4 regions of the Arthrobacter sp. CJL-S3 genome follow, and region 1 is predicted to be linked to each of the others. Evidence: riboswitches for the same ligand, from Rfam matches in the RefSeq annotation. Region 1 holds a riboswitch; each other region holds the start of a gene.
What was found. A riboswitch is a leader RNA that binds a small molecule or an ion and turns the genes downstream of it on or off. The one in region 1 is predicted to bind thiamine pyrophosphate.

Region 1 (3,707 bases):
CTGAAGTCCGGCGACTCCGTGCTGGTCCAGGTCACCAAAGACCCGGTCGGGCACAAGGGTGCCCGCCTCACGAGCCAGATCTCGCTGCCCGGCCGCTACCTCGTGTACGTTCCCGGCGGTTCCATGACCGGAATCTCCCGCAAGCTGCCCGACGTCGAACGCAACCGCCTGAAGCGGATCCTCAAGGACCGCCTGCCGGAAGATGCCGGTGTGATCGTCCGCACCGCCGCCGAGGGGGCGTCCGAGGAAGAGCTCACGCACGACATCAACCGCCTCCGCGCCCAGTGGGAAGGCATCGAGGGACAGTCCTCCTCGACCAAGATCCTCGCCCCCGAGCTGCTCTACGGCGAACCCGATCTGACCATCAAGGTGGTCCGTGACGTCTTCAACGAGGACTTCTCCAAGCTGATCGTCTCCGGCGAGGAAGCCTGGGACACCATCGAGGCCTACGTCACCTACGTGGCGCCGGACCTGGTGGGCCGGCTGGAGAAGTGGACCAAGGACACGGACATCTTCGCCGCGTGGCGCATCGACGAGCAGATCCACAAGGCCCTGGACCGCAAGGTCTTCCTGCCCTCCGGCGGGTCCCTCGTGATCGACCGCACCGAAGCCATGACCGTGGTGGACGTCAACACGGGCAAGTTCACCGGCAGCGGCGGCAACCTTGAGGAAACCGTCACCAAGAACAACCTCGAAGCGGCCGAGGAAGTCGTCCGGCAGCTCCGGCTCCGCGACATCGGCGGCATCATCGTGATCGACTTCATCGACATGGTGCTCGAATCCAACCGCGACCTCGTGCTGCGCCGCATGGTGGAGTGCCTGGGCCGGGACCGGACCAAGCACCAGGTCGCCGAGGTGACCTCGCTGGGCCTCGTGCAGATGACGCGCAAGCGGATGGGCACCGGGCTGCTGGAAGTCTTCGGCGAGCAGTGCGAAACCTGCGCCGGCCGCGGCATCGTCACCCACGACGAGCCGGTGGAGCACCGCCGCGCCAACGTCGTGGCCGCCGAGCACCACGTCCCGCGGACCGAGCACCAGCCCGCCGCCCGGACGGAGCGCAAGAGCCGCCGCCGCGGCAGGGGCGGCCAGGGCGCGGACGAGCAGTCCGCCCCGGCAGCAGTCCACGCCGAGCCCACCGAGGCCGAGCGCCACGCCAAGGCCGAGGCCACCCGCGCCGCGCTGGCGAACATCGCGGCAGCGGCGCACGCCGCCCACCTCCATGACGGCGAGGCAGCCACCGCGCGCGACGCCGGGACCCGCCAGGCCGCCCTCGAGGCAGCCGTCGAGCTGGCCGCGACGGAGGAAGCTGCGGGACGTCCCGCAGCCGTCCTGACGTTCGGCGGCGAGCAGGTCGCCCTGCCGTTCGTGGAACACGCCGACGAGACGAGCGCGCCCTCGCTGACCCTGGATCTCCTGACCGAGGCCTTCGCCCACCTGGGTGAAGCCGAGGCAGCCGCGGCTCCGGCCGCGCAGGAACCGGCTCGGCAGGAACCGGCTCCGCAGGAAAAGGCTCCGCAGGAAAAGGCTGCGCCGGTGAGTGCCCCGGCAACGAAGGCTCCGGCAGCCCGGACCGCAACGGCCGCTCCGGCGCGCACGGGCGGAACCGGACCGGGACGGGCCCAGGCTCCGGGTTCCCAGACCGAGGCTGAAGCCGAGGCCGGCACCTCCCGGGCCCGCCGCGGACGCCGCAACCGCAGCGCCAGCCGCGCGCAGGGCGCAGCCAACGAGACCTCGGTGGAACAGCGCCAGGAAACCCGGCAGACCGCCGCCGTTTCGGTGCATGAGGCCAAGGTCCCGGCAGCCACCACGCCGGCGGCCAAGCCTGCCGCCGGCGAGCCGATCATCCTCGGTGTCGGGGTTCCGGCTTCGGAGCTCTAACACCGGAACAGTTCAGCAAGGCCGCGGGCGCGGTCCGGACGGCGTAGCAATACGACCAGGTTCGGGCCGTGCCCGCGACTTCGTTAAGGGATCCGGCTAGGCTGGGTCCCTGACACGGGGTGCCGCGCATCGAGCCGGCTGAGATCCAGACCCGTTGAACCTGTCCGGTTAGCACCGGCGAAGGGATGTCTCTCTTGACCACCACCTCATCGTTTCTTCCGTGTGTCCCCGCCCCGTCGGCGCCCCGGATCCCTCGGGTGCTCGCGATTGCCGGCTCCGATCCCTCCGGCGGCGCAGGAATCCAGGCCGACCTCAAGAGCATTGCCGCGCACGGCGGCTACGGCATGGCAGCCATCACGGCCCTGACCGGGCAGAACACCCGCGGCGTCAGCGCCGTGCATGTCCCGCCGGCGGCGTTCCTCGCCGCACAGCTGGACGCCATCAGCGCGGACATCACCATCGACGCCGTCAAAATCGGCATGCTGGGGGACGCCGAGGTGATCGACGCCGTCCGCACCTGGCTGGAGAAGGCGCGGCCCGCCGTCGTGGTCCTGGATCCCGTGATGGTCGCGACGAGCGGGGACCGGCTGCTGCAGGAGTCCGCCGAGGCGGCCCTGAAGGCGCTGCTGCCCTACGCGGACCTGATCACCCCCAACCTCGCCGAACTCGCGATCCTGCTCAGGGAGCCCGCCGCCGGGACCTGGGCCGCGGCCCTGCAGCAGGGCAAACGGCTCGCGGCCCAAACGGGGGCCACGGTCCTGGTGAAGGGCGGCCACCTCGACGGCGGCAGCGGCCCCGGGGGCCACCCGGGCAACGAAGGCAGCGAGGGCAGCTCGGGCACCAGGGCCCACCAGGATGGAGCCGCCGGCTGCCCGGACGCGCTGGTCAACACCGTCGGGGTGCTGGCCCAGGACGTCGTTGTGGTGCCGGGGGAGCGGGTGCCCACCCGCAACAGCCATGGCACCGGATGCTCGCTGTCCTCGGCGATGGCGACAGTGCAGGCCAGAATCATGGGACACGACGGGCCGGGGGACTGGGAGGCCGCGCTCCGCCAGGTCAAGCCGTGGCTGCAGGAGGCGCTGCGCGCCTCGGCGGACCTCGACGTCGGCACCGGCAACGGCCCGGTGCATCATTTCCACCACGTCCAGCAGCACACCCAGCACCATGGCGGGACCGGCCGGGTCCCGGCCGAGGGGGCCTTCGCCGCGGCGCTGCGGGACGCGGCCGCCGGGGACCTCGACGCGATCTACGGCCTGGAGTTCATCAGGGCCCTGGCCGACGGGTCGCTGCCGGAGAAGGACTTTGCCTACTACCTCGCCCAGGACGCCCTGTACCTGAACGGCTATTCCCGGGTCCTGGCCCGCGCCGCAGCGATCGCACCCACGGAGGCCGAGCAGCTCTTCTGGGCCCGTTCCGCCCAGAACTGCCTGGAAGTGGAATCGGAGCTGCACCGGACCTGGCTGAGCACCCGCACCGCCGACGTGACGCTGGGGCCGGTCACCAAGTCCTACGTGGACCACCTGCTGGCCGCCACGGTCTCCGGCAGCTACGGGGTGCTGGTGGCCGCCGTGCTGCCGTGCTTCTGGCTCTATGCCGAGGTCGGGGAGACCCTGCACGGGCAGTTCCTCGCCGCCGGCGCCCCGGACGCGCACCCCTATGCGGTGTGGCTGCGCACCTACGCGGATGAGGAGTTCGCCGCCGCCACCCGGCAGGCGGTCGCCTATGCCGACGCGGCGGGACGGGCGGCGTCGGAGAGTGAACGGCAGGCCATGACCGTGGCCTTCCGGCAGTCCGCACGCTACGAGGTCGACTTCTTCGACGCGCCGCGG
Region 2 (3,707 bases), 510 kb from region 1:
CGGCAGCAGGGTGTGCTCGTCGGCAATGACTTCCAGCTTCACCCAGTCCGTGTCGAGGGCTTCGCGGGCCAGTTCGGCGGTCAGGACGGCGTCCCTGGCGGTGAAGCAGCCCGCGGTGTTGGGCAGCACGCGGATGTTGTGGTCCAGCAGCAGCTGGAATAGGGACCCGGTCTCCGCGGGCGAGTAGCGCCGCATCGCGACGGTGGTCAGTTCGGTGCCGGAGGCCAGCAGCGCGGCGCCCAGACCGTCCAGGCTCGGCGCCCCGCCGGTGCCCATGATCAGCCGGGACCCCAGCTCCACGCCGTCGACGGTGAAGGGATCTGCCGCGGCCGGTGCGGCTGCCGGTGCCGGGGGAACTCCGGGGGCCGCTGCCCGTGTGGTTTCAGCCATGCTGCTCATCCTCCCTGTACCGCCGTGACCAGCTCGATGTCGTCGCCGTCGGCGAGCGCGGTGCCGTGCCATTGGCTGCGGGGAACGACTTCCGCGTTGCGGGCCACGGCGACCCCGAGTTTTCCGCCGTCCGCGGACCGGCCGTTCGGGGCCAGCGGCCGGCCGGTGATCTGGCTGACGAGGGTACTGACCGAGGCACCCTCGGGGAGCGCGTGCTCGGTTCCGTTCAGTCTGATGTTCATACCGTTTCCTTGCTGTGCTCAGGGGTGGTGTCCGGGCGGGTGGTACTCCGGGGGGCCGTAATTCGGGGTGCTGTGATCCCAGGGGTTGTTTCCGGCGGTCCCGCGGCCGGCGGAACGGTGTCGTGTGTGCGGGAATCCTGCGTGCCGATGTCCTGCGCGCCCGTGTCCTGCGTGCCCGTGTCCTGCGTGCCGCCGGCGAACCGGTCCGGCCTGAAGTGTGCCCAGCGCGGGTCCGCGACGCCGTCCAGGAGCTGCCGGCAGATCTCCGCGGCGGCGGGGGTGAGCAGGATTCCATGCCGGAAGAACCCGGTGGCGATGATCAATCCCGCAACGTCGCCGTGGCCCCCCGGTTCCGCAACGCGGCCCAGCAACGGCGCGTTGTCCGGGGTTCCGGGACGGGCTCTCGCGGTGGACTCGAGCAGTTCCAGTTCGGCGACGGCAGGGACCAGCTGCTGGGCGTCGCGCAGCAGCTGGTAGACACCGCCGGCGGACACGGCGCCGCCGGCGCTGCTTCTGCCCGCCTCGGGGGCGCCGGCCTTGGGGGCGCCGGCAGTGTTGCCGCCGGCCGGGGCCCCCGTCTGACTCTCGGCCCCCAGGGCATCCTCCCGCTGCGTGGCGCCGATCACCACCGTGCCGTCCTGCCGGGGGACGATGTAGACCGGGACGCCGCGGACCAGTCCCCGCACCGTGGAGGTCAGCAGCGGCCGCAGTCTTTCCGGCACCCGCAGCCGGAGGATGTCGCCGTGGACCGGCCGCAGCGGCAACCGCAGCCCTGCGGGCAGGCCCCCGAGCGCCGCGGCGCCCAGGCCGTTGGCCACAATGGTTTCCGTGGCCCGGACGCTGCCGCCGCCGGCGAGGCTGGCACCGACCACCCGCCCGTCCGCCCAGAGCAGGCCGGCGGCGCGCCGGGTGACGGTGTGGCATCGTCCGTCGGCGGCGAGGAGCTTGCCGATCCGGGTGAGCAGCCGGCGGGGGTCCACCTGGTGGTCGGCGGGAATGTCGAAAGCACAGGAGATACCCGGGCTCAGGAGTGGTTCCCGCACCCGCGCCGCACGGACGGTCAGCGGCTCCACGGCGAGGCCGTGCGCCTGCTGGACGGTGCGCAGGTCAGCGAGCGCCCGGCGGTCGGCGGCGTCGGCCCCCACGGCGAGGGTCGGCGTCGTGAGGTATCCCGTGCCGGTGTCCGCCCGTGCGCCTCCGGCGACGGTCTGCCCCGAGTCCAGTCCCGCGGCCGGTTCGCCGTCCAGGGCGGCGGCGAAAGCCGGCCAGAGGCGGGAGGATTCGAGCATGAGCTCCAGGAGCGCTTCCTCCTGGTAGTGCAGTTCACTCACCGGGGCGAGCATTCCGGCGGCGGCCCAGCTGGCGCCGGTTCCGGGGGCGTCGTCGATCAGGGCGACCGAACGGCCTGAGAGTCGCACCGCCCAGGCGATCCCGTGGCCGACAACTCCGCCGCCGATCACGGCAACGTCGTAACATTCCCGGGTTTCGGCGTCATCGGGCGCCGCAGCGTCGGTTGCAGTGTCAGCTGCCGCGGACATGCCGCGGGCGGATGGGGGGCCCATGAAGGATTCCTTCCCTACGCCGGTACTAACCGGATCAGGTCAAGCGGTCGGCTCTGACGCCCTCTCAGCCTGCCGGTGCCGGACGCCTGGGGCGTGACCGGCGGCGGGCTCCCGCGGTATTCGCCCAGTTTAGAGGAACTAGGCTGGAGACATGAGCCAGGATGCCGTCCACACCACTGCCCGCCTTTACCTTTGCACCGGTGCCCGCCGGGACCGCGGCGACTTTGCGGACTTCGTGGACGCCGCCTTTGCCGGCGGTGTTGACATCATCCAACTGCGCGACAAGTCTCTGGAGGCGGCCGAGGAGCTGGAACTCCTGGACGTCCTGCACGAGGCGGCCCGTCGGCACGGCCGGCTCTGGGCCGTCAACGACCGGGCGGACATTGCCTCGCTGTCCGGGGCTCCGGTGTTCCACATCGGGCAGAAGGACATCCCACAGGGGGCCGCGCGGGACTTCCTCGGCAAGGACACCGTGATCGGGCTCTCCACCCACAGCCCGGACCAGGTCGACGCGGCCATCGCCGCCGCCCCCGGCCGCAGCGGCCTGGACTACTTCTGTGTCGGGCCGGTGTGGGCCACCCCCACCAAGCCGGGGCGCGCCGCCGTCGGACTTGAGCTCGTGCGTTACGCGGCCGACTCGGTCCGCCGGGCGGCCGAGTCGGACGAGGGCAAGATCGCCGGAGAGGTGCCGTGGTTCGCGATCGGCGGCATTGACCTCGGAAACGTGGAGCAGGTGGTGGAGGCCGGCGCGCGCAGGATCGTGGTGGTCCGCGCCATCACCGACGCCGACGATCCCGCGGACGCCGCCCGGGCCCTGCTCGCGGTCCTCGACGCCGCAGGGAACTGAACGGCGGAATCACTCAGGGAACGGGACCCGCGGAACTAACGAGCGGAACCGATCCCGGCCAGGACCGCTCAGGACCGGCAGGCGTTGACCGTTCGGGCGGCCGGGCCTCCGGTCAGCCCGCCAGGCCGAGCTGGGTCATACGGCGGGAGTGGTTCGCGGCCAGTTCGTCCATCAGCTCGCGGACAAGTTCCTTGGACCGGTCCTCGTCCGCGCCGATCAGGCCCCCGACGAACGAGTGCTCAAAACTCACCCGCTGCGCCTGGGTCAGCGCTTCCCCGAGCAGGCGTCTGGCCCACAGTGCCAGCCGCGAGGCCAGCCGCGGGTCATCGGCGAGGGCTGCCTTGAGCCGCTCGCGCAGCACCTCCGTGGCTCCCCCGTCGGCCTGGATCTGCTCCACGAGGGCCCGGGTTCCGGCGTCGACGTAGCGGGAAATGGCGCGGTAGAAATCGGCGGAGACGGTGTCGATCACGTACGCCTTCATCAGCGATTCGTACCAGTCCGCCGGGCGGGTGCGTTCGTGGAAATGGTCCACGGACGGCTGGAACGGCAGCATGGCGGCCTCCGCGTCCAGGCCCATGGCGTCGAGTTTGGCGCTCACGAGCTCGTAGTGCTGGAACTCGATCACGGCGAGCCGGCCCAGCACCGCACGGTCGTGCAGGGTGGGTG
Region 3 (3,707 bases), 100 kb from region 1:
CCGGCGGCTGGGAACCGCTCTATGAAGAGATCGCGGGCTACCTGCGTGAGACCGGCGCCGTGCACCGCACCGCGCCGGGCGGACACCGGCCCCAGGACTCGGCGGAGGGAAACCGGATCATCCGGGCGTTCATCGCGGACGTCGGCCGGCAGCACCACGCCGAGGCATCCTAGCCTGCTGCGGGTCCGCCGACGGCAGGCACCGGCAGGTAGACCTTGCCGCCGGAGGCGATGAACTCGTTGCTCTTGTCCCGCATTCCGGCCGCCATCGCGGCTTCCGGATCCGCTGAGCCGTATTCGTCCCGGATGTCCTGGCTGATCCGCATGGAACAGAACTTGGGTCCGCACATCGAGCAGAAATGTGCCGTCTTGGCCGGCTCCGCGGGGAGCGTCTCATCGTGGAACGCCTCGGCCGTCACCGGGTCCAGGGACAGCGCGAACTGGTCCCGCCAGCGGAACTCGAACCGTGCCTTGGACAGGGCGTCGTCGCGTTCATGCGCACCGGCGTGGCCCTTGGCGAGATCCGCGGCGTGGGCCGCGATCTTGTAGGTGATCACGCCGGTCTTGACGTCGTCCTTGTTGGGCAGCCCCAGGTGTTCCTTGGGCGTGACGTAGCAGAGCATGGCTGTTCCATAGCGGGCAATCTCGGTGGCGCCGATCGCCGAAGTGATGTGGTCATAGCCGGGTGCGATGTCGGTGACCAGCGGCCCCAGCGTATAGAACGGGGCTCCCTTGCAGAGTTCCTGCTGTCGCTCGACGTTTTCCCGGACCAGATGGAACGGCACATGCCCGGGCCCTTCCACCATGACCTGGACATCGAAAGCCCAGGCCCGCTGGGTGAGCTCGGCCAGGGTGTCCAGTTCGGCGAACTGCGCCGCATCGTTGGCATCCGCCGTCGCGCCGGGCCGCAGACCGTCACCCAGCGAGAACGCGACGTCGTAGCGGGCGAAGATCGCGCAGAGCTCATCGAAGTGGGTATAGAGGAAGTTCTCCCGGTGGTGGGCCAGGCACCAGCCGGCCATGATCGCTCCGCCGCGGGACACGATGCCGGTGACCCGGTTGGCCGTCAGCGGCACGTAGCGCAGCAGCACCCCGGCGTGGATGGTCATGTAGTCCACACCCTGCTCGCACTGCTCGATCACGGTGTCCCGGAAGAGCTCCCACGTCAGGGCGTTGGCCTCGCCGTTGACCTTTTCCAGCGCCTGGTAGATCGGGACGGTGCCGATAGGCACGGGGGTGTTGCGGATGATCCATTCGCGGGTGGTGTGGATGTCGTCCCCGGTGGAGAGGTCCATGACGGTATCCGCGCCCCATTGGGTGGCCCATTGAAGCTTGTCGACCTCCTCCGCGATGGAGCTGGTCACGGCCGAGTTGCCGATGTTTGCATTGATTTTCACCAGGAACGCCTTGCCGATGATCATCGGCTCGGATTCGGGGTGGTTGATGTTGCTGGGGATGATGGCGCGGCCTGCGGCCACTTCGGAGCGGACCAGCTCGACGTCGCAGTTCTCGCGCAACGCGACAAACCGCATCTCCTGGGTGATCACCCCGTCCCGCGCGTACCGCATCTGCGTGACCGTCCTGCCGTCGACGGCGCGGCGCGGCGCCGGGCGGGCGCCCCTCCATTCGGCCGACGCTGCGCCGCGGCGCACTGCCGACCTGCCGTCATCGAGCAGCTCCCGGGCCCGGCCCTCGTAAGGCCCGGTGTCCTCCCTGGCGGCAATCCACGGGGCGCGCAACGGCGCCAGGCCCCGGACCGGTTCACTCCCGGGGCCGGCGGTGCGGTACACGCGGAACGGGGCGTTGGCGGCGCCGCCCGGCGAGTCGGCCAGCGCAATTTCGGTCACCGGGACGCGGATGCCGTGCTCGGCGTCGGTGGCGAACGCCAGGGAGTGGGACTTCAGCGACTGCGTGGGGGCCGGAGACTGATCCTGGCCGGGCAGGCCCGGGGCTGCGTCATTCTGGACAGGGCTGTGCTGTGTCAATTGCGTCTTCACGGAATACTCACTTCCTTCGCCGGCATTACCCGGACAGGTTCAACGGTCGCAGGCTGCGTCAGCCCGATCTCAGCCCCTGCAAGGGCTCCCGTGTGGTCGTAGACGAAGCTACCACAGGCCGTCCGGACGGCCGCCGCGTATGACGGCGCCCGGCCAGGCCGAGGTTTAAGCTTGAAGCCATGACCAGCATCATCGAGTTCAGCGGCACCATCCTCACCGCAGCCGACCAGGAACGCCGCGGGCTCTGGTCGGTGGACGGCCTGCTGACCTTCGACCGTCCGGCCGCCGCGCCCGACCTCGTGCTGGACGGCTGGGTCATCCCCGGGCTGGTCGACGCGCACTGCCACATCGGCCTCGGCCCCGGCGGGGACGTCCCGGACGGGCTGGCGGAAGAACAGGCCCGGACCGACCGCGACGCCGGAACCCTGCTCGTCCGCGACGCCGGCGCCGTCCACGACACCCGCTGGCTCCAGCACCGCGCCGACATGCCCCGCATTATCCGCGCGGGCCGGCACATCGCGAGGACCCGGCGGTACCTCCGGGGCTTCGCCGTCGAGGTGGAACCCGAGGGCCTGGTCGAGGCCGTGCGCAAACAGGCCCGCGCCGGCGACGGCTGGGTCAAGCTCGTCGGGGACTGGATCGACCGCGACGCCGGCGACCTCGCCGCCAGCTTCCCGGCCGGGACGCTGAAAGACGCCGTCGCCGCCGCCCACGACGAAGGCGCCCGCGTCACGGCACACTGCTTCGCGGAGAACACCCTCGATGACATGCTCGACGCCGGGATCGACTGCATTGAGCACGCCACGGGCCTGCTCCCCAGGCACCTGCCGCGTTTCGTCGAACAGGGCGTGCCGATCGTCCCCACACTCATCAACATCGCCACGTTCCCGGACATTGCCGCGCAGGCAGCGGCCAAGTTCCCCCGCTACGCAGCCCACATGCGCGCCCTGTGGGAGCGCCGGGCAGAACGTGTGCTGGCGGCCTTCGAGGCCGGCGTCACGATCTACGCCGGGACGGACGCCGGCAGCGTGATCAAACACGGGCGCATCGTGGACGAGCTCCGGGCGCTGCACGCCGCCGGACTGCCCGCCACAGCGGCCCTCGACGCCGGCGCCTGGGCCGCCCGGAACTGGCTTGGGGCGGACGGGATCACCGACGGCGCCAGCGCCGACGTCCTGGTCTGCGCCGAGGACCCGCGCCACGACCTGGCCACCCTGCAGGACCTCCGGCACATCGTCCTGCGCGGAGAACTGGTCCCCAGGAACCAGCCCGCCCATTAGGAATAAATTGAAGCTTCAAGTAATTTAACTCTATGAGGGTCATCGACGGTCGGTGGCCAGCAAAGCACCGGAGCGATCACATGACTGCAGACACCAGCACCCAGGATCTTCTTCCCGCCGAACTCGCCATGGGCACCGTGATGCTCAAGGTCGGCGACATGAAGCTCATGACGGACTACTACCAGCGCGCCCTGGGCCTTGACGTCGTGGCCGAGCAGGACGGCGGGCTCTATCTCGGCCGCCGGCAGAAGCCGCTGGTCCACCTGGCTCCGGCGCCCGGGCTGAGCGTCCCGTCCCGCGGCGAGGCCGGACTCTTCCACACGGCCCTGCTGTTCGAGGACCAGCCCTCCCTGGCCGCCACCGTCGCCAGTGCGGCACAGTTCGAGCCGCAGTCCTTTGCCGGCAGCGCGGACCACCTCGTCAGCGAGGCC
Region 4 (3,707 bases), 1.5 Mb from region 1:
GGACCGCGCTGAATTCGGCATCGTGCGTCACGGACACGACGGCGGTGCCGTCGTCGAGCAGCTCGGAGAGGAAGGATGCCAGCTCGGCCCAGGTGTTGGCGTCCTGGCCGAAGGTGGGTTCGTCCAGGACGAGCACCCGGGGATGGGCGGCGAGGACGGTGGCCACCGACAGGCGCCGCTTTTCTCCGCCCGAGAGCGTGTAGGGATTGGCGTCCACCAGCTCCGTCAGCCGCAGCCGCTCCAGCAGTTCGTCCACACGCTCCTCGCCGCGGCCCAGGTGCCGGGGTCCGAACATCAGCTCGTCGAACACCCGGCCGGTGACGAACTGGTGCTCGGGTTCCTGGAACACGGTGCCGATCCTCGCGATCAGCTGCTGGGCCTTCCACCGGTACGGATCGATCCCGGCGCCGGCGCTGAGTTCCACGGTGGCGGAGACCCTGCCGGACACCGGCGCGAGCAGCCCGGCGAGCGTGAGGGCGAACGTGGACTTCCCCGAGCCGTTGGGCCCGGTGATGGTCAGGGCCTCCCCGGCCCGGACCTGGGCCGTGATGCCGGACTGGACGGGCTTGGGCGGGATGGGACGGAAGCCGCCGCGGAGGCCGGACCGCCGCGGGCGTTCGCGCGACACGGCCAAGTCCTCCGCGGCCAGCAGCAGCTGCCCCGCGGCGCCGGCGCCCGCCGCTAATGCCCCGGCTGCGCCGGGGTGCCCGGTCTCCCGGGTGCCGCCGCGCGCGCGGGTCGGGGGCACGTAACCCGGCACCCAGACGCCCGCTGCGGTGAGCATGTCCCGTGCCTGCGCCAGGACCTGGTCCGGCGGCCCGTCGATCAGCACAGCGGAGTCCGTGGCCGAGCCGGGCTGCAGAACCACGATCCGGTCCACGAGGTCCTTCCAGACCGAGACCCGGTGCTCCACCACCACCAGGGTGGCGCCGGTTTTGTCCAGGCAGCGGCCGACGGCGTCGCGGACCTCCAGAACCCCGGCGGGATCGAGGTTGGCGGTGGGTTCGTCGAGCAGGATCAGCCCGGGGCGCATCGCCAGGATGCCGGCGAGCGCCAGGCGCTGCTTCTGCCCGCCGGAGAGCGACGACGTCGGGTGGTCCAGCGGCAGCCGGCCCAGCCCGACGTCGTCGAGCGCTTCCGCCACCCGTGACCAGATGTCCGCCGGGGGCACGGAGAGGTTCTCCGCGCCGAAGGCGACGTCGTCACCCAGGCGCGAGAGCACCACCTGGGTTTCCGGGTCCTGCTGCACCAGCCCGGCCCGGCCGCGCCGGGACCGCGGCGGGGCACCGTCGATCAGCAGGCTGCCGGACTCGTCCGCGTCCTCGGCGTCCGCCGCGGCGCCGGATGCCGGGTCTGCGCCGCCCGCGGAGCTGTCGCCGAGCACCCCGGCCAGGGCGTGGAGCAGCGTGGACTTGCCGGCACCCGAGGGTCCCAGCAGGAGCACGCGCTCCCCGGGCCGGATGTCCAGGTCCAGGCCGCTGACCGCGGGCCGGGACCGGCCGGCGTGCCGCCAGCCCCAGCCGCGGGCGGTGACCGCGGCCGGGCGGACCGTATCGGAGGATGTCATGGTCGGTGTTCGGACGTCAGGAGAAGACCGGCTCCGTGGCGGCCCGGCGGGAGGCAAAGGAACTCAGCACACCGGTCCTGGCCAGGCCGCGGGTGGCGAGCCAGGACAGCCCGCCGGCGATCACGGCGCCGGAGATGGCGGTGAAAATGATGTACGCGAGCTTGTCGCCGCTGGCGTAGGCGATGTTCCAGCCCCAGGGCATAAACGCATCATTCAGGCCGCAGAACAGGCCCGCCCCGGCACCGGCCAGCAGGGACACCGGCAGGTTGAACTTCTTGTACATAAAGGCGGCGAAGACCAGCTCGGCGCCAAGGCCCTGCAGCAGGCCGGAGATGAGCACCGTGGTGCCGTACTGCGAGCCCATGATCAGCTCGCCGGTGGCGGCCACGGCTTCGCAGAACAGTGCGGCGCCCGGTTTCCGGATAATGAGCATGCCCAGCACCGCGGGGATCATCCAGCCGCCGGCGTAGAGCCCGGTGAGCGGCGGGTAGAACGCGTTGACGGGGGCGGAAATGAGGTTGGCGCCCTGGGACCAGGCCCAGAAGATCACGCCGCCGGCCACCGCGATCAACGCGGCCACCACAATGTCCACCACACGCCAGTTGTGGCTGCGCTTGGCGGGCGTCGCGGATGGTTCGTGCCTGGATGGTTCGTGCCCGGCTGGTTCTTGCTTGGCTGATGTGTCAGTCATATCGTCCTCCTGAGGAACAGGAGGGGAGAGTGACCCGGGGATCGGCGGCTTCCGCCGCTGTCCCGCGCACTCTGAGAACTCGACTCCCTTGCGCCGGTACTAACCGGATCAGGTTCGAGGGTCTGCGGCTGTCCGCACTCTCAGCGCCCACCTGTGGTTTCCCCGGATTCCTCCGGTGATGCCCGACGGCGGCGCTCCCCTGTCGTATCTAAATATCGCCCTTGTGGGCGTGGACCAGTTTACACCCGTGACGGGTTGTTTTCCGGGGCCCGCCGTCACAATCCGCCGGCGTCGGCGCCGGTGACCCGCACCGGCCGGCTTGGTAGAGTCGCACCAAGCACGGGAACTCCGGACGCCGCGGCCTGCCGGCCACCCGCGGCGGCCATCTAACGGAAGCTGAATCATTTGACCAACTCACCAGTGTCCTCCCCCGACTACGACCCGGACTCCGCGGAACCGCAGCCGCACGGGTCCCTGGGTGCGCTCATCGGCCGCATCCTGGCCGAAATGGAGGAGCTGCAGTTCCGGTCGTTCAGCAAGGATGACGCCCTGGACCTCGGGCTCCTCCTGGTGGAACTGGGCCGGCGGCGTTCGCACCCGATCGCCATCGATATCACCAAGGGTGAGCAGGTGCTGTTCCACGCGGCGCTCGAGGGAGCCACCCCGGACAACGAACGCTGGATCAGGGCCAAGCAGCGCACAGCCGTGCGGTACGAGGTCCCGTCGCTGCTGGTCGGACTCCGCGCCCGGGCCGCAGGGGGAAGGATTGAGGACAACGCCTGGTTCGACCAGCAGGAGTTCGCCGCGCACGGCGGCGCCTTCCCCATCTACCTGCGCGGAACCGGGATGGTCGCGACCGTCACGGTCTCCGGGTTGCCGCAGAAGGCCGACCATGAGCTGGTGGTCGAGGCGCTCTCGGAAATTCTCGGCCGCTCCGGGACATCAGGCTAAGCAGCCGCGGTTGCCGCTCCGGGGCGTCCGCGCCGCCAGCCGGATCAGCGCAAGCCCCACGGCCACGAACCAGACCCACAACAGCACCCCGTAACCCCAGTAGAACTCCGGGACGGCGTGCCGCAGCGCCTCCGCGACGACGCCCAGTCCGCCGGTCGTTATCCCGAGCCACGCGAGGGTCCGCGGAAGCACCCCCTGCAGCATGACAAGGGAGATCAGCAGGATGCCGAGCGCGGACAGGACGCCGACGACGGCGGGGGTGTTGTTCTCCGCGACGACGGCTTCGGCGGCGGTTGCGTAGCGGAGCCGGGCTGCGTCGTCGTCCGCAGCGGTGTACCGGTCACTCAGGTACACGAGCACCAGGGAGCCCCGGCTGGTGACGGGGACGGCGAGGATCAGCGCCCACGACAGTCCGCCGACCACCGTGGCCAGCAGTGCCAGGCTCTTGTCGAGCGGGGCGAGCGCCACGAAAAGTGCCACGAACACCAGCACCGGCAG

Region 2: another riboswitch for thiamine pyrophosphate. It lies ahead of AC06G6_RS13870 (FAD-dependent oxidoreductase); the one in region 1 lies ahead of AC06G6_RS11600 (bifunctional hydroxymethylpyrimidine kinase/phosphomethylpyrimidine kinase).
Region 3: another riboswitch for thiamine pyrophosphate. It lies ahead of thiC (phosphomethylpyrimidine synthase ThiC); the one in region 1 lies ahead of AC06G6_RS11600 (bifunctional hydroxymethylpyrimidine kinase/phosphomethylpyrimidine kinase).
Region 4: another riboswitch for thiamine pyrophosphate. It lies ahead of AC06G6_RS18795 (ECF transporter S component); the one in region 1 lies ahead of AC06G6_RS11600 (bifunctional hydroxymethylpyrimidine kinase/phosphomethylpyrimidine kinase).

Annotation. Positions count from the first base shown of each region.
Region 1 covers NZ_CM160046.1:2,542,489-2,546,195, reverse strand. The annotation lists gene AC06G6_RS11605 (Rne/Rng family ribonuclease) at 1-1,878, shown strand, start outside; TPP riboswitch at 1,984-2,081, shown strand; gene AC06G6_RS11600 (bifunctional hydroxymethylpyrimidine kinase/phosphomethylpyrimidine kinase) at 2,064-3,707, shown strand, end outside.
Region 2 covers NZ_CM160046.1:3,055,536-3,059,242, forward strand. The annotation lists gene AC06G6_RS13860 (thiazole synthase) at 1-390, opposite strand, end outside; gene thiS (sulfur carrier protein ThiS) at 396-632, opposite strand; gene AC06G6_RS13870 (FAD-dependent oxidoreductase) at 629-2,194, opposite strand; TPP riboswitch at 2,188-2,319, opposite strand; gene thiE (thiamine phosphate synthase) at 2,346-3,041, shown strand; gene AC06G6_RS13880 (ferritin-like fold-containing protein) at 3,154-3,707, opposite strand, start outside.
Region 3 covers NZ_CM160046.1:2,647,339-2,651,045, reverse strand. The annotation lists gene AC06G6_RS12135 (alpha/beta fold hydrolase) at 1-173, shown strand, start outside; gene thiC (phosphomethylpyrimidine synthase ThiC) at 170-1,996, opposite strand; TPP riboswitch at 1,991-2,098, opposite strand; gene AC06G6_RS12125 (amidohydrolase family protein) at 2,176-3,276, shown strand; gene AC06G6_RS12120 (VOC family protein) at 3,357-3,707, shown strand, end outside.
Region 4 covers NZ_CM160046.1:4,088,866-4,092,572, forward strand. The annotation lists gene AC06G6_RS18790 (ABC transporter ATP-binding protein) at 1-1,567, opposite strand, end outside; gene AC06G6_RS18795 (ECF transporter S component) at 1,584-2,258, opposite strand; TPP riboswitch at 2,326-2,469, opposite strand; gene AC06G6_RS18800 (heme-degrading domain-containing protein) at 2,664-3,209, shown strand; gene AC06G6_RS18805 (DUF4386 family protein) at 3,201-3,707, opposite strand, start outside.